Chlorobaculum tepidum TLS: one gene and its partner. The protein of the gene in region 1 interacts with the protein of each later gene in a pairwise test. Links are inferred from orthologs where the notes say so. Each region holds a gene or a part of one and is shown in the gene's direction. Other genes may lie near its edges.

Region 1 (7,142 bases):
CGTTGATCTTTTTGGCGTTATACAAGTCGCCCTTTTTGATGCCGAACGTTGTGTCAAGTATCTGGGTCGTGGCGAAATCCTTGGTGTTACCGATCCAGGTGATGTTCCGGATGTGGTATTTCGGCCCCTCATCGACGTAAATATCGAGGATCAGCCCCTTTTTGTCGTCGGTGTAGGTGATCGTGTCCTTGACGATGCGCGCGTCGCGATAGCCATTGTCGCGATAGAATTCAACCAGCAGGTTCTTGTCCTCCTCGAACTTGTCCTTGTCGAGCTTCGGCTGGCCGAAAATCTTGCGCCACCAGGAGTTCTGCGAGGTCTCTTTGAGAACTCCCCGGAGTTTGCTCTCTTTGAAAGCTGTATTGCCGTGGAAGCGGATTTTTTCGATGACAACCTTGCTGCCTTCGTGAATGGTAAAGATCGCTTTGACTTTGTTCTCGCCGATATTCTGAAGGCGGTACTCCACGCCGGCTGTCAGATAGCCTTTCGCTGCATACTGCTTTTCAATTCTGTTCTCGGCGTTCAACAGCTCCTGGTTGCTTATCCGGCGTCCGGGGTTCAGATTGGCGGTGTTCAGCAACTCCTTTGTTTTGAATTTGTGATTGCCCTGGAACTCGACGCTTTGGAGGACAGGGAGCTCGGTGACGACAAAGGTCAGCTTGATGTTGCCGCTGCCAAGATCGGTTTGTTCGATCTGGATATTGCTGAAATATTGCAGATTCCAAAGGTATTGCAACACGCCGGGAATCTCCTGACCCGGGACAGTAATCCGGTCATTGATTTTGATAGGCAGGCTTTTGAGCAATTCAGACTCCTTGATGGTCTGAAGTCCGCTGAAAGTAATTTCGCGAACGGTGAACGTCCGGGTTTCCTGTATGGGGGCTGGTGCCGGACGCGCCGTAACGGATCCGTTTGCCGGAGTCGAAGGCTTTGCCTTGGCGAAAACCGAAGATGAGGGGATGTTGAGCAGAGCCAGAACAATCAGGAGTGCTGATAACTTGTCTGGTGGAAATGGTGTCGTTTTCATGAAAGGGCTGATTGGTTCTGTGGTTCAGTTCGGTGTTATTCTACTTCATTGGTCTTCAGTTGCTCGCTGGTTTTGCCAAACCGCCGTTCGCGTTTTTGAAACTCCCGGATGGCTTCATACAATTCGTTGCGCCGGAAATCGGGCCAAAGGGTGTTACTGAAAATGATTTCGGAATAGGCGTTTTGCCAGAGCATAAAATTGCTGATGCGGTACTCGCCGCTGGTTCGTATCAGCAGATCAGGATCAGGCATTGATGCGGTTGAAAGATACGAAGCAAATAGATTTTCATCTATGGTTTCGGGATCGAGCAAACCCTGTTTTACCTGAAGGGCGATGTGCCGACAAGCCTGGGTGATGTCCCATTTTCCGCTATAGCTCAGGGCGATGGTCATGGCCATGCCTCGGTTTTTTCTGGTCAGCTCTATGGTTTCATCGAGTGTCTTGCGCACGTCATCGGGGATCATCTCCATATCTCCGATGACCTCCAATCGGATATCGTTTTCAAGCAGTTTCACGGCCTCTTTTCTGAGCACCTTGATGAGCAGCTTCATCAGGGCCGAAATTTCAGGTTTCGGTCTTTTCCAGTTCTCGATCGAAAAGGTGAACAGCGTCAGGTTTTCGATGCCGAGTTGCGAGGATGCCTCGACCACATCTCTCACCGATTCAACACCAGCCACATGGCCTGCAATGCGCGACTTGCCTTTGATTTTCGCCCACCGGCCGTTTCCGTCCATGATGATGCCGATATGTCGGGGAAGCACGCAGGATGATTTCAGCGTTTCCTGGATTCGGGTATCTTCAGGATCAGATTTCGATGTGAACCACTGGGGCATGTAAGAGTAGGAAAATCAATGGGTTAATGCTGTTCATCGGAACTCGCAGCTTTTAGAGGGGGGTTCGTTCTTATCCTTGAAGCGCGCAACCTCCATGAAATTGAATTATAGACAGTTATTTGTTATTATACAAGTTTGATGGCGGCAGAGCCCACTGGACTCTTCCGGCCGGCAGCGCCCTCTATCCGCAGGAGTTGTTGTCCCGCCGCAACATGCAGATGAACGATCTTCAATTTATAATCTAGCCGAATAAACGTGCAGTTTCATGGTTACGAGGACCTCAGGTCCAGACTGCTCTCAGGTGAGCTAACCTGTGAGCAGGTGATTTCAGATTATTTACAGCGCATCGATTCCAGCCGCGACGACAATATTTTCACCGTCGTGTTTCATGACGAGGCGATGGCTCGCGCCCGCGAGCTTGACAGCAAGCTTCAGCGCGGCGAAGCGCCCGGGGTGCTTTTCGGTATGCCGATTGCCATCAAGGACAACATTGCCATGAAGGGGGCGCCTCTGTCGTGTGCCTCGAAGATTCTCGCTGGTTACGAAAGCGTCTATGACGCTACGGTGATCAAGCGGATGCAGGCCGAGGATGCCATTTTTGTTGGACGCACCAACATGGACGAGTTTGCGATGGGCAGTTCCAACGAGAACTCCGCCATCGGCCCGGTACCCAACCCCTACGATAAAACCCGCGTGCCCGGTGGCAGCTCCGGCGGCTCGGCGGCAGCGGTGGCTAACGATCTCGCCATGGTGGCGCTTGGCTCCGATACCGGCGGTTCGGTTCGCCAGCCTGCAGGTTTCTGCAACATTATTGGTCTCAAGCCAACCTATGGCCGTATCTCGCGTTACGGCCTCGTCGCCTTCGCTTCGTCATTCGACCAGATCGGCCTGCTCGCCGCCAACTGCGACGACGCAGCGCTCGTGCTTGGTGTTATTGCCGGAAAGGACGAGCATGATGCAACCTCGTCGCACCACGACGTGCCGGAGTACGATACCGCGATGGATCACGTCTCCGTCGATGGGCTGCGCATCGGCGTGCCGCGCGCATTTTTCCCCGAGAGCCTCAATGCCGACGTGGCCGGAGTGGTCAAGGCAGGGCTGAAAAAGCTCGAAGAAGCGGGCGCGGAGCTGGTCGAGATCGACCTGCCGGAGAGCGATTACGCCATCGCGGCCTATTACATTCTTGTCACCGCCGAAGCCTCCTCGAACCTCGCACGGTTCGACGGCGCACGCTACGGCTACCGTTCTCCCGATTCGCCCGACCTTTCGAGCATGTACGTGAACTCGCGCACCGAGGGATTCGGCGCGGAGGTCAAGCGTCGCATCATGCTTGGCACCTACGTGCTTTCGGCGGGCTATTACGACACCTACTACAAAAAAGCGCAGCAGGTACGCCGCGTCTTCCAGGACAAGTATCGCGAAGCGTTCGAAAAGGTCGATGTGATCTTCGGGCCGACCTCGCCCTTTCCACCCTTCGGCATCGGCGACAAGATGGACAATCCGCTCGAAATGTACCTGGCCGACGTCTTCACCGTCCCGGCCAGCATTGTCGGGATGCCCGCCATCAGCGTGCCGGTCGGCTTTGACAGCCTTGGCCTGCCGGTTGGCGCCCACCTGATCTGCAACTTTTTCGAGGAGGGCAAGATGCTTGGCATTGCACGCCATCTCCAGACCTTGTGTCAGACAGCTCCGTCCAACTGACGGTTTTTTTTCATCACCAAAACGAATATCGGCATATGAGCGTACTGGTCAATAAAGATACCCGCCTGGTCGTCCAGGGAATTACTGGCGGCGAGGGAACCTTCCACACCTCGCAGATTCTGGAGTACGGCACCAACGTCGTCGCTGGCGTCACTCCTGGCAAGGGCGGAATACTCTATAACGGCAACGAAAAGGATCAATTCTGCCGTCCTGTGCCGGTCTTCGACACCGTGCAGGAGGCTGTGGACAAGGCCGAAGCCAACGCGACGGTGATCTTCGTGCCCGCGCCATTTGCTGCCGACGCCATCATGGAGGCCGCCGCCGCCGGACTGAAGGTTATCATCTGCATCACCGAAGGCATTCCGGTCAACGACATGATGAAAGCCTACAGCTACGTGCAGGCAAAAGGCGCGGTGCTGGTTGGCCCGAACTGCCCCGGCGTCATCACCCCCGGCGAAGCCAAAGTCGGCATCATGCCGGGCTTCATCCACAAAAAAGGCACCATCGGCGTCGTTTCGCGCAGCGGCACGTTGACTTACGAAGCGGTGCACCAGCTCACCGAAGTCGGTCTCGGCCAGTCCACCTGCATCGGTATCGGCGGCGACCCGATCATCGGCACCCGCTTCCTTGACGCCGTCAAGCTGTTCGCCAAGGATGATGAAACTGAGGGTCTCGTCATGATCGGCGAGATCGGCGGCAGCGCTGAAGAGGAGGCCGCCGAGTACATCAAAAAGTACTTCAAAAAGCCGGTTGTGGGCTTCATCGCGGGCCGCACTGCCCCTCCCGGCCGTCGCATGGGTCACGCGGGAGCGATCGTTTCAGGCGGCAAAGGCACCGCCGAAGAGAAGATCAAGGCAATGGAAGCTGCAGGCATCAAGGTTGTCGAAAACCCCGCCGACATCGGCGAAGCGATGCTGAAAGCGCTTGGTAGAGCCTGAAGGCTTTCGGTCCAGTTACAAAAAAGAGCGCTTTCGAGCGCTCTTTTTATTGGTGGGAGACAGATCAGTCAGAATCAGACGGATCTGAGAAAAACTACAACCCCAGTGTTACCAGATCGTGGATATGCACAATCCCCACCGGACAGCGCTTTTCATCACACACCATAAGCTGGGTGATGCGGTGGGTTTCGAGAAGTTCGAGGCAGGCTTTGGCCTTCATGTCGGGCGCGACGGTTTTCGGGTTGGGGGTCATCACCTCGACCGCTTTTTTGTCGAGAAATGACTCGCCGGTCTGCACCAGCCGCCGCAAGTCGCCGTCGGTGAAAATGCCGGTGAGCTTGCCCTCTGCATCCACGACGCCGCTGACGCCGTAGCGCTTGGAGGTCATTTCGAGGATGAGGTCCGAGAGCATTGCATCTTCGCTGACGACGGGCAGGGCATCGCCGGTGGCCATCACGTCGCCGACCCGCATCGTCAGCTGTTTGCCGAGCGAGCCTTTGGGGTGGGTGAGGGCGAATTCCTGGTCGGTGAAGTTCTTCTTTTTCATGAGGCAGATCGCCAGCGCGTCACCCATCGCGAGCATCGCCGTGGTCGAGCTGGTTGGCGCGAGGTCGTAAGGGCACGCCTCCTGCTCGACGCCGGTGTCGAGCACCACGTCGGCGTTCATCGCGAGGTAGGAACGAGGGTTGCCGGTGAAGGCGATGATGGTCGCCTTCCGCTCCCGGAGCGCCGGGAGAATGAAGTTCAGCTCCTCAGTCATGCCGCTTTTGGAAAGGCAGATGACCGTGTCGCCCTCCGAAACCACGCCGAGGTCGCCGTGCGCTGCTTCCGCCGGATGGAGGAAAATCGCCGTGGTGCCGGTCGATGAGAGCGTCGCCGCGATCTTCTGGCCGATGATGCCCGATTTGCCCATGCCGGAGATGATGATCTTGCCTGTGCAGGCGAGCATCAGATCGATTGCTCTGGAAAAGTTCTCGTCCAGCCGCTCGCTCATCAGGCGGATGGCTTGGGCTTCCTGCAGAAGGATGTCCTTGCCCTCCTGCGTGCTGGTTGCTTGTTCTTTCATCGTTGCTCATGTGGTTTCGGCAGCGGCGATCCGGTTCGCCGCCAAAAGCTGGAAATATTCATTTTTAATCCGATATTTGCGCTATAATCCGGAAAATTCATGATATTTTCAAAGCCAGGGCGAAAGTTGTTTCGGCCTGTTGCGAACGGGAGTGTCGTGACGTGACGGCTCTTTTCTGTTCCCGGAAACTGTTCATGCTAACCATAACTTGCGGATTATGAGCTGGATTTTCATTTTCGGATTTGCCCTGTCGGTCTTTTTTCTGCTTATGTATTTTCTTTCCAAGTTCGTCAATCATATGAAGATGGAGCAGAACATGGAGATCGAATCGTTCAAGGATAGCCTGATTGACAAGGACAATCCGGTCGGTCTGACGGGTGAAGAGCTCGAAAAGATGAAGCAACAGCAGGCCGAAGCACAGGCGCATCTGCGCGAGGTGATCTCCAAGATTCCCGTTATCCAGAAAGATGGCAAGTTTCAGGTCGATATGGACGCCGTCCGGCAGCAGAAAGCGGCGGCAGCCAAAACCAACGGCTCGACTGGCCCGGCGACCGGTAAGAACTGACCGCGACCTCCAGCAGCCCAACGAATGTTCTCCAAACTCAAGCTTCTCGCGAAGGATACGGTCATCTATGGCGCGAGCACCATTCTGGCCCGCAGTCTTAACTACGTTCTTGTTCCGCTCTACGCCAACAAGCTAACCACCTTCGACAATGGCATCCAGGCGGTGATTTATGCCAACATCGCCCTGGCGAATGTCATTTTCACCTACGGTCTCGAAACCTCTTACCTGAAGGTCGCCTCCGACGTCATCAAACGGAACGAGGATGAACGTCCGCTGTTTTCGACGGCTTTTTTCAGCCTCTTTGTTACCTCAATCCTTTTTTCGGCGCTGATGCTGCTCTTTGCGCCGTCGATTGCCGTAGCCATCGGACTTGCACCGGAGTCTGGGGTGTTCATCCGTTACGCCGCAGCGATCCTGTTTCTCGATACGCTGCTCGTCGTGCCATTTGCCGAACTTCGGCTGAAGCGCAAGGCGATCCCGTTTGCGCTGGCCAAGGTGATGGGCGTGGTCGGCGGCGTCATCAGCACCTTTGTGCTCATTCTCGGACTTCATGCGGGTCTGTCCGGCGTGTTCATCGGCGAGGCGCTCGGCTCGGTGGTCAGCCTGCTGTTCATTCTGCCGGTACTCAAAAATCTCAAACCCACGTTCTCGCCCGGCATGTGCCGGCAGTTGCTTGGCATTGGTTTGCCCTACGTGCCGACCGGCATCGCTGGCCTGCTCATCCACCTGATCGACCGGAATCTCCTGATCCGCATTCCGCAGCAGGACATCGACCGCCTGTATGGCGCGGGGTTCCAGGCTTCGGATATCACCGGTATCTATGGTCGGGTGGCGGCGTTTGGCGTGGCGCTCCAGATGTTCATCCAGATTTTCCGCTTCGCCTGGCAGCCGTTTTTCCTGCAACATGCTGACGATCCCGAAGCCAAGCCGCTCTTCAAGCAGGTGATGAATCTTTCGGGCATTGCAGTGATTGTGCTTGCCGTGGCCTGCACTTTTTTTGTGCCCGATCTGG
Region 2 (7,159 bases), 110 kb from region 1 along the record:
TCTGAATCCCCGTTCAGTTTAGGATATTCCGAGCAAGGCCAAAGGAGAGCCTTCCCCAAAGAGCAGGATATGCAGACTTGAGTGGCTCTCGTATAAAAGCGGCCTTCAAACAGGCGCTTGCTTAACGCTGTTCTGTGTCATTCATTTTTGCATACCCTGAGAGCCGCTTCAGACTATGGCTTTTCAGCATAAGAAAGGATATAATCCAAGCCGGCATACACACTCTCTGCAGAACGATTCAGGGTTAATTGCGCCATAATCCTTGCAAGGGGATGCATCTTGGCAAAAAATGTCCGGTTTTTTGCCAGATACGCATGAAGCGGTTCATAGACATCGTCACGGATGGATTTGATGTCAATCTGGACAAATCCGGCTTTGGTGAGCTTGTTCTGGTAGGATGGGATCAAGTAATAGTTTTCTTGCGGAATATTGAATTTTCCTGCTACAAGATTCCATGAAAACCACTGCTCCATTCGCCTGAAGGGATTGCCGGAGTTTTCTGTTGGCACAATGTCCGCTGTCACAAGCCTTCCGCCCGGCCGCAAAACGCGGAACGCTTCCCTGAAAAAAGCCTCACGAGTTCTGTAGTGGAAAGCGCTTTCTACGGAAACCACCAGATCGATGGACTCGTTTTCAATGGGCATTGCTGTTGCCGAACCTTCTCGTAAATCGATTGATTGTTCCAGACCTGCATCAGCAACACGCTTCCGGGCGCGCTCCACCTGGGAACTCGTAATGTTCAGGCCGATGATTTTTTCGGGTTTCAGTTGTCTTGCCCAGAGGATGTCCTGATCGCCAAAACCGTACCCACAATCCAGCACAATATCGCCCGGCCCCATGCCGCCTCTTTTCGCCACCAGCAGCGCAAGCGCTTCACTGGCTTCATCGATGGTATCCGCCTTCCGCCAATAGCCGAGATTCAGATAGAGCGCGTTCTCGGTTAGAGAAGAGGTGCCGATCAAATCATAGACTTCCGTTGTTTTCAACCCGTGGAATGGATTGAAAAGCCAGTTCAGATATCCAAAAAAACGATCTATCGTATCATCTGACATGGTGATGATTTGTTTTCCGATGAAGCCGCCCGAATCATGTTCACCATCCGTCGATGAGCCTCTTAACCTGTGAATGCGCCCAGATGATCATGCGTGGGAAAAACTGGAGAAGCAACCAGTAACCAATCTACACGTGCATTGAGTAATTCGTTCATCACTGCGGCTGCGTTGAACCTGTAACGAAAAAGTGGACACTATCCCGAATCGGTGCGTACCGACAAGCTTTACCGGACGCGAGAGAACCGGAACTGGTCCAAAAAGCGAGGCATCCGCGATGCGGTCAAAGGCAACTTCGGCCAGGCGCAACAGCGATATGGCCCGTTTGGCCAAGAGCAGCATGACGGCGGTCTCGGTCATTTTTCTGGTGATGAATCCGGGTCAGCTGTTCAACCTGCTTTTTTGCGCCGTTTCGAATGGCGCTGCTGGCTGGCGAGCCGCATCGAAAATATCCATCGGATAAGATCACCCCAGGCTGCGGCGATGCACTGCTGTTTGAGCGCCTATCGATTGGCTTGGCAAGGCCTAATTATCAACATAGCAACAAGTTCGTGGGCTTGCTCTATTGACTTCTTCCCGGATATGCCGTTTGAGGCCTGGACGAGCAATATGACCTACTTGCGGACCGATAGCGGTTAGCACAGCACCTCACGGTGATCATGGAACTCTTCAATCGGGAGATCGTCGGTTATTGACTCAGCAGGAGTCCAAACGAAACCTCCTCAGCCTCTTGTTTCTCTTCTTTCTTCTTCACCGCCCCCGCAGCCCCCGGAAGAAATCCTGCAACAAACTTTCGGCTTTGCGCTCCATGATGCCGCCATACACCTCGGGCTGGTGGTTGAGTGCGTTGCAGGCGGTAATGTTGAGAACGGTTCCCGCCGCGCCCATCTTGGGATCCCACGCGCCAAAGACCACGCGGCTGATTTTCGACAGCACGATCGCCCCTGCGCACATTGGGCAGGGTTCGAGCGTAACGGCGAGCGTGCATCCTTCGAGATATTTGCTGCCTATAGTTGCCATTGCCGAGGTCAGGGCGATCATTTCGGCGTGCGCGGTGGCGTCCGACAGAGTCTCCACCTGGTTGTAGCCGCGCCCGATGATCAAGCCGTTCGGGTCGAGCACCACCGCGCCGACCGGCACCTCCTTGCTTTCGTACGCCTTGATCGCCTCCCTGAAGGCGAGTTCCATGCAGTGGTTCAGGTCAGACATCATGATGCGAAGAAATGTGCGCTACGAGCCACAGCGGTTTCAGTAAAACAAGAATTTTTGTTATCATAAAGTTTAAACTTTTTTCCGCGTTAAGCCCGGTACCGACCGGCAAGTATTCTCCCGTAACCATAGAACTTGTACTATGAATATTCATGAGTATCAGGGTAAAGGCATCCTGAAACAGTTCGGCGTGGCCGTTCCCAAGGGCATAGTAGCATTTTCGGCTGAAGAAGCAAAACAAGCGGCAGAGCAGCTCTTCGAGGAGCAGTCGAGCCCCGTAGTGGTCGTCAAGGCGCAGATTCACGCCGGTGGCCGCGGCAAGGCTGGCGGTGTCAAACTGGCAAAATCGCCTGAAGAGGTGTTCGAAATCGCCCAGAAAATGCTCGGCGCAACGCTGGTAACACACCAGACCGGACCCGAAGGCAAGGAGGTTCGCCGTCTCCTCATCGAAGAGGGCATGAATATCGACAAGGAGTTCTACCTCGGCATCACCCTCGACCGCACCACGTCGAGCAACGTGCTCATGGTCTCGACCGAAGGCGGCATGGAGATCGAGAAAGTGGCCGAAGAGACCCCAGAAAAGCTGCTCAAGATTCACGTCGATCCAGTCTACGGCCTGCAGGGCTTCCAGGCTCGCAAGGCGGCGTTCTTCCTCGGCTTGCAGGGTGAGCAGTTCCGCAACGGCGTCAAGTTCATCGAGGCGCTTTACAACGCGTACACCACCATCGACGCCTCGCTGGCTGAGATCAACCCGCTGGTCATCACCAAGGAGGGCCGCGTGCTCGCGCTCGACGCCAAGATCAACTTCGACGACAACGCCCTCTACCGCCACTCTGATTTCCACGATCTGCGTGACATTACCGAAGAGGATCCGCTCGAATACGAAGCCTCGAAATCGAACCTCAACTACGTGCGCCTCGACGGCAACGTTGGCTGCATGGTCAACGGCGCAGGCCTGGCGATGGGCACCATGGACCTCATCCAGCTCTCCGGCGGCAGACCGGCCAACTTCCTTGATGTCGGCGGCGGTGCAAGCTCCAAGACAGTCGAAGAGGGTTTCAAAATCATCTTGGGCGACAAAAACGTCAAGGCGATCCTGGTCAACATCTTCGGCGGCATCGTACGCTGCGACCGCGTGGCCGGAGGCATCATCGAAGCCGCCAAAAACATCGGCCTGAAGGTACCGGTGATCGTGCGCCTCGAAGGCACAAACGCCACAGAGGCCCAGAAAATGCTCGACGAATCGGGTCTCAACCTCATCTCGGCCAAAGGCCTGAGGGACGCTGCGGAAAAGGTGCAGAAGGCACTGGCCACAGCATAAAGTCCCAACACACGCAAACAAACGGAAAAGCCCGCCCCCACAGAACGAACTTCATGGAGGCGGGCTTTTCCGTTTTGCCACTAACACAGGAGAAAAAAACTGAGGTCTCTTTTCGATAAGAGAAATGCGTACAATCCTAAAAAAGCCGGACGAAAGGATCAACCAGCCTATCGCCCGGCCAAATCAGCAACAACCCGTTCTTCTCCGCGATTCATCGTTTACTCAGACATTCATCTTCACACATCACAATCAACTATAACACATAACATGGCGAAGAAGAGCCGGAACGTTGCTGTCAATCAACACACAAAGAACAACACATCACAACCTTACTCAAGAACATTCAACACAAAAACTCATTATATCATTCAACTCATCCCTTACAATTATTGAGACGATGATGCTCAAACTTCCTTGCGCGCTTTTTTATTTTTTTTCAAAAAATAATTTTGCTCTGTCGAATCCAGCCGCCCCTCACTCGTAACGCAGCGCCTCTACAGGTTTGAGTGCCGCCGCTTTTCTGGCAGGCCACAAGCCAAAAAACAGACCGATCAGCACGGAGAAGCCTGTGGCAAGCACCACCGAGAACATCGACGTTTTCACCGCCCACCCGGCGAAGGCTGAAAGCATTACCGAAACACCGACACCAACCACGATACCGATGATGCCACCGCTAAGCGTCATACCCACCGATTCAATCAGAAACTGAAGCATGATGTCTCCTTTCCGCGCGCCGATAGCCTTGCGAAGGCCGATCTCGCGGGTGCGCTCGGTCACCGAAACCAGCATGATGTTCATAATGCCGATGCCGCCCACCACCAGCGAAATGGCCGCGATCGAGCCAAGCAGCATACTCATGGTCTGCGTGGTGGCGCTGAGCATCTGCTGGAACTGGGTCATATCGCGAATGTTGAACGAATCCTGATCGTCAGCGGCCAGCTTGTGCCGTTTACGAATCAGCGCGTCAATGGCCTGCGTTGCCGGAGCGATGTTTTCAGCGCTCGAAACCTCCACGTAAATGCCGTCGAGATACAGCTTGCCAAGTACGCGGTACATGGCGGTCGAAACAGGAATGTAAACGACATCGTCCTGATCGCGAGGGCCTGCGAAACCCTTGGCCGGAGCGACGCCAATGACCCTGAAGTTGATCCTGTTGATCTTGATGATCTTGTCAACCGGATCAGCGTCGCCGAAAAGCTGCATGGCAACGGTCGTCCCGAGAATCGCGACCTTGGCTCTCTCCTGAATCTCTTCCCTAGTAAACCAGCGCCCAACAGTGGGTATGGCAGCGCGCATCTCGCCATAATCATAATCGACACCCTCGACACTGGTGCTCCAGTTCTTGTCGAGATAGACCAGTTGGCCCGATCCGGTAACATCGCCGGAGACGTGATCGATCAGATTGGGAATAGCCTGAATGGCTGCCGCGTCCTTTTCGGTGAAACGGGTCACCGTACCGAAACCCTGCGAAGCGCCGCCGATCTTTGCCGAACCGCCCCTGACCGAGAGCAGGTTCGATCCCATCGATTTCAACTGCTCCTCCATCGATGCTTTCGCCCCGGTACCAAGCGCCATCATGGCGATGACCGAAGCAACACCGACAAGGATGCCGAGCACCGACAGGAACGTCCTGATCTTGTTGGACGCGATAGACTGGAACGCCTGAACCACAAAACCAAGCAGGCGCGACGGCTGAAAAAGCGCGGAATGAGCGGCCTCCATGCCTCCTTGGGGCATTTGGGGGTTGAGTCGCGCATCCTGTTTCTTGCGGTCGTCCACCACGACCCCATCCTTCATGGTTATCACCCTGTCGGCAAATTCGGCGATATCCGTCTCGTGCGTCACCATGATGATGGTTTTGCCTTGCCGGTGCAGATCGGTGAGAATCCGCATGATCTCGTGCGAATTCTTCGTGTCGAGATTGCCGGTTGGTTCGTCGGCGAAGATGAGCATTGGATCCCGGATGAGCGCACGAGCGATGGCCACCCGCTGCTGCTCGCCGCCCGACATCTGGTTCGGGCGATGATCCGATCGTTGCGCGAGTCCGACCATCTCAAGCCGCTTCAGCGCGTCCTTACGAAAATCGCCACGCTGACCGCTATAAATGCAGGGGAGCACCACGTTGTCAATCGTGCTCATCCGGCTGAGCAGGTGAAACTGCTGGAACACGAACCCGGCCACGTTGTTCCTGATTCCGGCCAGCTCGTCGTCGCTCATCCGGCTTACCTCCTTGCCCATCAGGCGATACTGCCCGGTATCGGGCACATCGAGCAAGCCGAGAATGTGCATCAGCGTGGACTTGCCCGAACCCGACGCGCCCATGATCGCCACGAACTCACCCTGTCCAATCGTCAGGCTCACGCCGTCAAGCGCCTTGACCGAACTCTCACCGATCCGGTAGGTTTTGGTAACGTTGACGATTTCGATCATCGCTGCCGGTTTTGTTGTGAGCTCCTGCGCTGAGGCATGAATGGGTTGGTGCCCGCACTGTTTTTCGGCAGCGAGTAGGCGGCATTTTTGACCAGAATGACATCCGATGGAGAAACCCCGCTGACGATCTCCACATTGTTGTCATCGGACAGGCCGATCCGCACTGGCGTGCGCTTGACCGAATCGGGGGCTGCAACTCTTTTCAGCACAAAGGAATGGCTGTTGCGGCTCTTGACGGCGGCAAGCGGAAGCATGAGTACGTGATCCTTTTCGTTGACGACAATATCGACATTGGCGCTCATGCCCGACCTGAACACCTCGGGCACCTTTCGGGGCACGATATCGACATGATAGATATTGACGTTGTTGACCAGCGTCGATTCGTAATAGATATGATCGACCACCCCTTCGACGTGGATGTCGGGATAGGCATCGAGACTGATTACCGCCTTCTGGCCGAGCTTGACGTTCCCGATGTCGGTTTCATCGACATTGGCCCTCACAATGAGCCGGTCGGAGAGCACCATCACGGCATCGCTCGTGGTGATGGTCTGGCCCGGATTGAGGCTGCTGACGATCACCTGCCCGTCGATGGGCGAAATGAGGGCGGTCTGGTTGTAGACCTTGTTCCAGTAGTCGATCTCGCTCTGCCCCTTCAGCGTAGCCGCATCGAGCAGCGCCGCCCGCTCCGTAGAGCTAACAAGCGCCAGCACCTGGCCTTTTTTGACGAAATCCCCCTCCTTGACCAGAATCTTGTCGATGCGTCCGCTCACGGGCGACTTGATTTCGAGCCTGTTCTGCGGCGTGATCGTCGCCGTGGTGGAGACCAGCTGGCGAATATCGCCAATCTCCGGGCGGTACTCGCGGTACGAAATTTTCGGCTTGCCGACAAACACTGTTCTGTACACAACAGAACCGGCGACCAGAGCAATGACGACGGCCACTGCCCCCCAGATGAGTTGCGGTTTACCTGCTTTCAAGAGTGCCTCCTTTTGCCTGAACCCAGGCCGCCTCGGCGGTCAGCAGATTGGACTGGGCGTTGAGATATGATTTTTTCGCGGTGACGAGATTGTCTTCGATAATGGTCCAGTCGTTGAACGAAATCAGTCCCGCCGAGTACTGCGCGTCAGCGATGCGCGCCCGCTCGGAG

The links. The genes of interacting proteins can lie anywhere in the genome.
Region 2: the proteins of sucD (region 1) and sucC interact in binary tests that used the Escherichia coli proteins (3 or more experiments, as listed by UniProt). The link is inferred for Chlorobaculum tepidum TLS from one-to-one orthologs.

Annotation. Positions count from the first base shown.
Region 1 is NC_002932.3:278,495-285,636, forward strand. The notes cover bases 2,670-5,547. They hold sucD (succinate--CoA ligase subunit alpha), read left to right. Parts: upstream 2,670-3,596; coding sequence 3,597-4,499; downstream 4,500-5,547. Other genes in these bases: gatA (Asp-tRNA(Asn)/Glu-tRNA(Gln) amidotransferase subunit GatA), read left to right, coding at 2,670-3,561; AYT24_RS01345 (KpsF/GutQ family sugar-phosphate isomerase), read right to left, coding at 4,594-5,493. Outside these bases: outer membrane protein assembly factor BamA, read right to left, coding at 1-1,027; AYT24_RS01330 (isoprenyl transferase), read right to left, coding at 1,063-1,860; more of gatA, read left to right, coding at 2,116-2,669; AYT24_RS01350 (hypothetical protein), read left to right, coding at 5,783-6,130; AYT24_RS01355 (lipopolysaccharide biosynthesis protein), read left to right, coding at 6,155-7,142. UniProt on the Escherichia coli protein: Succinyl-CoA synthetase functions in the citric acid cycle (TCA), coupling the hydrolysis of succinyl-CoA to the synthesis of either ATP or GTP and thus represents the only step of substrate-level phosphorylation in the TCA.
Region 2 is NC_002932.3:389,237-396,395, reverse strand. What follows is about bases 1,595-4,489. They hold sucC (ADP-forming succinate--CoA ligase subunit beta), read left to right. Parts: upstream 1,595-2,400; coding sequence 2,401-3,579; downstream 3,580-4,489. Other genes in these bases: AYT24_RS01845 (ABC transporter permease), read right to left, coding at 4,054-4,489; AYT24_RS01855 (nucleoside deaminase), read right to left, coding at 1,800-2,258; AYT24_RS10695 (hypothetical protein), read left to right, coding at 1,595-1,688. In the rest of the region: AYT24_RS01865 (class I SAM-dependent methyltransferase), read right to left, coding at 174-1,052; more of AYT24_RS10695, read left to right, coding at 1,260-1,594; more of AYT24_RS01845, read right to left, coding at 4,490-6,009; AYT24_RS01840 (efflux RND transporter periplasmic adaptor subunit), read right to left, coding at 6,006-6,989; AYT24_RS01835 (TolC family protein), read right to left, coding at 6,976-7,159. UniProt on the Escherichia coli protein: Succinyl-CoA synthetase functions in the citric acid cycle (TCA), coupling the hydrolysis of succinyl-CoA to the synthesis of either ATP or GTP and thus represents the only step of substrate-level phosphorylation in the TCA.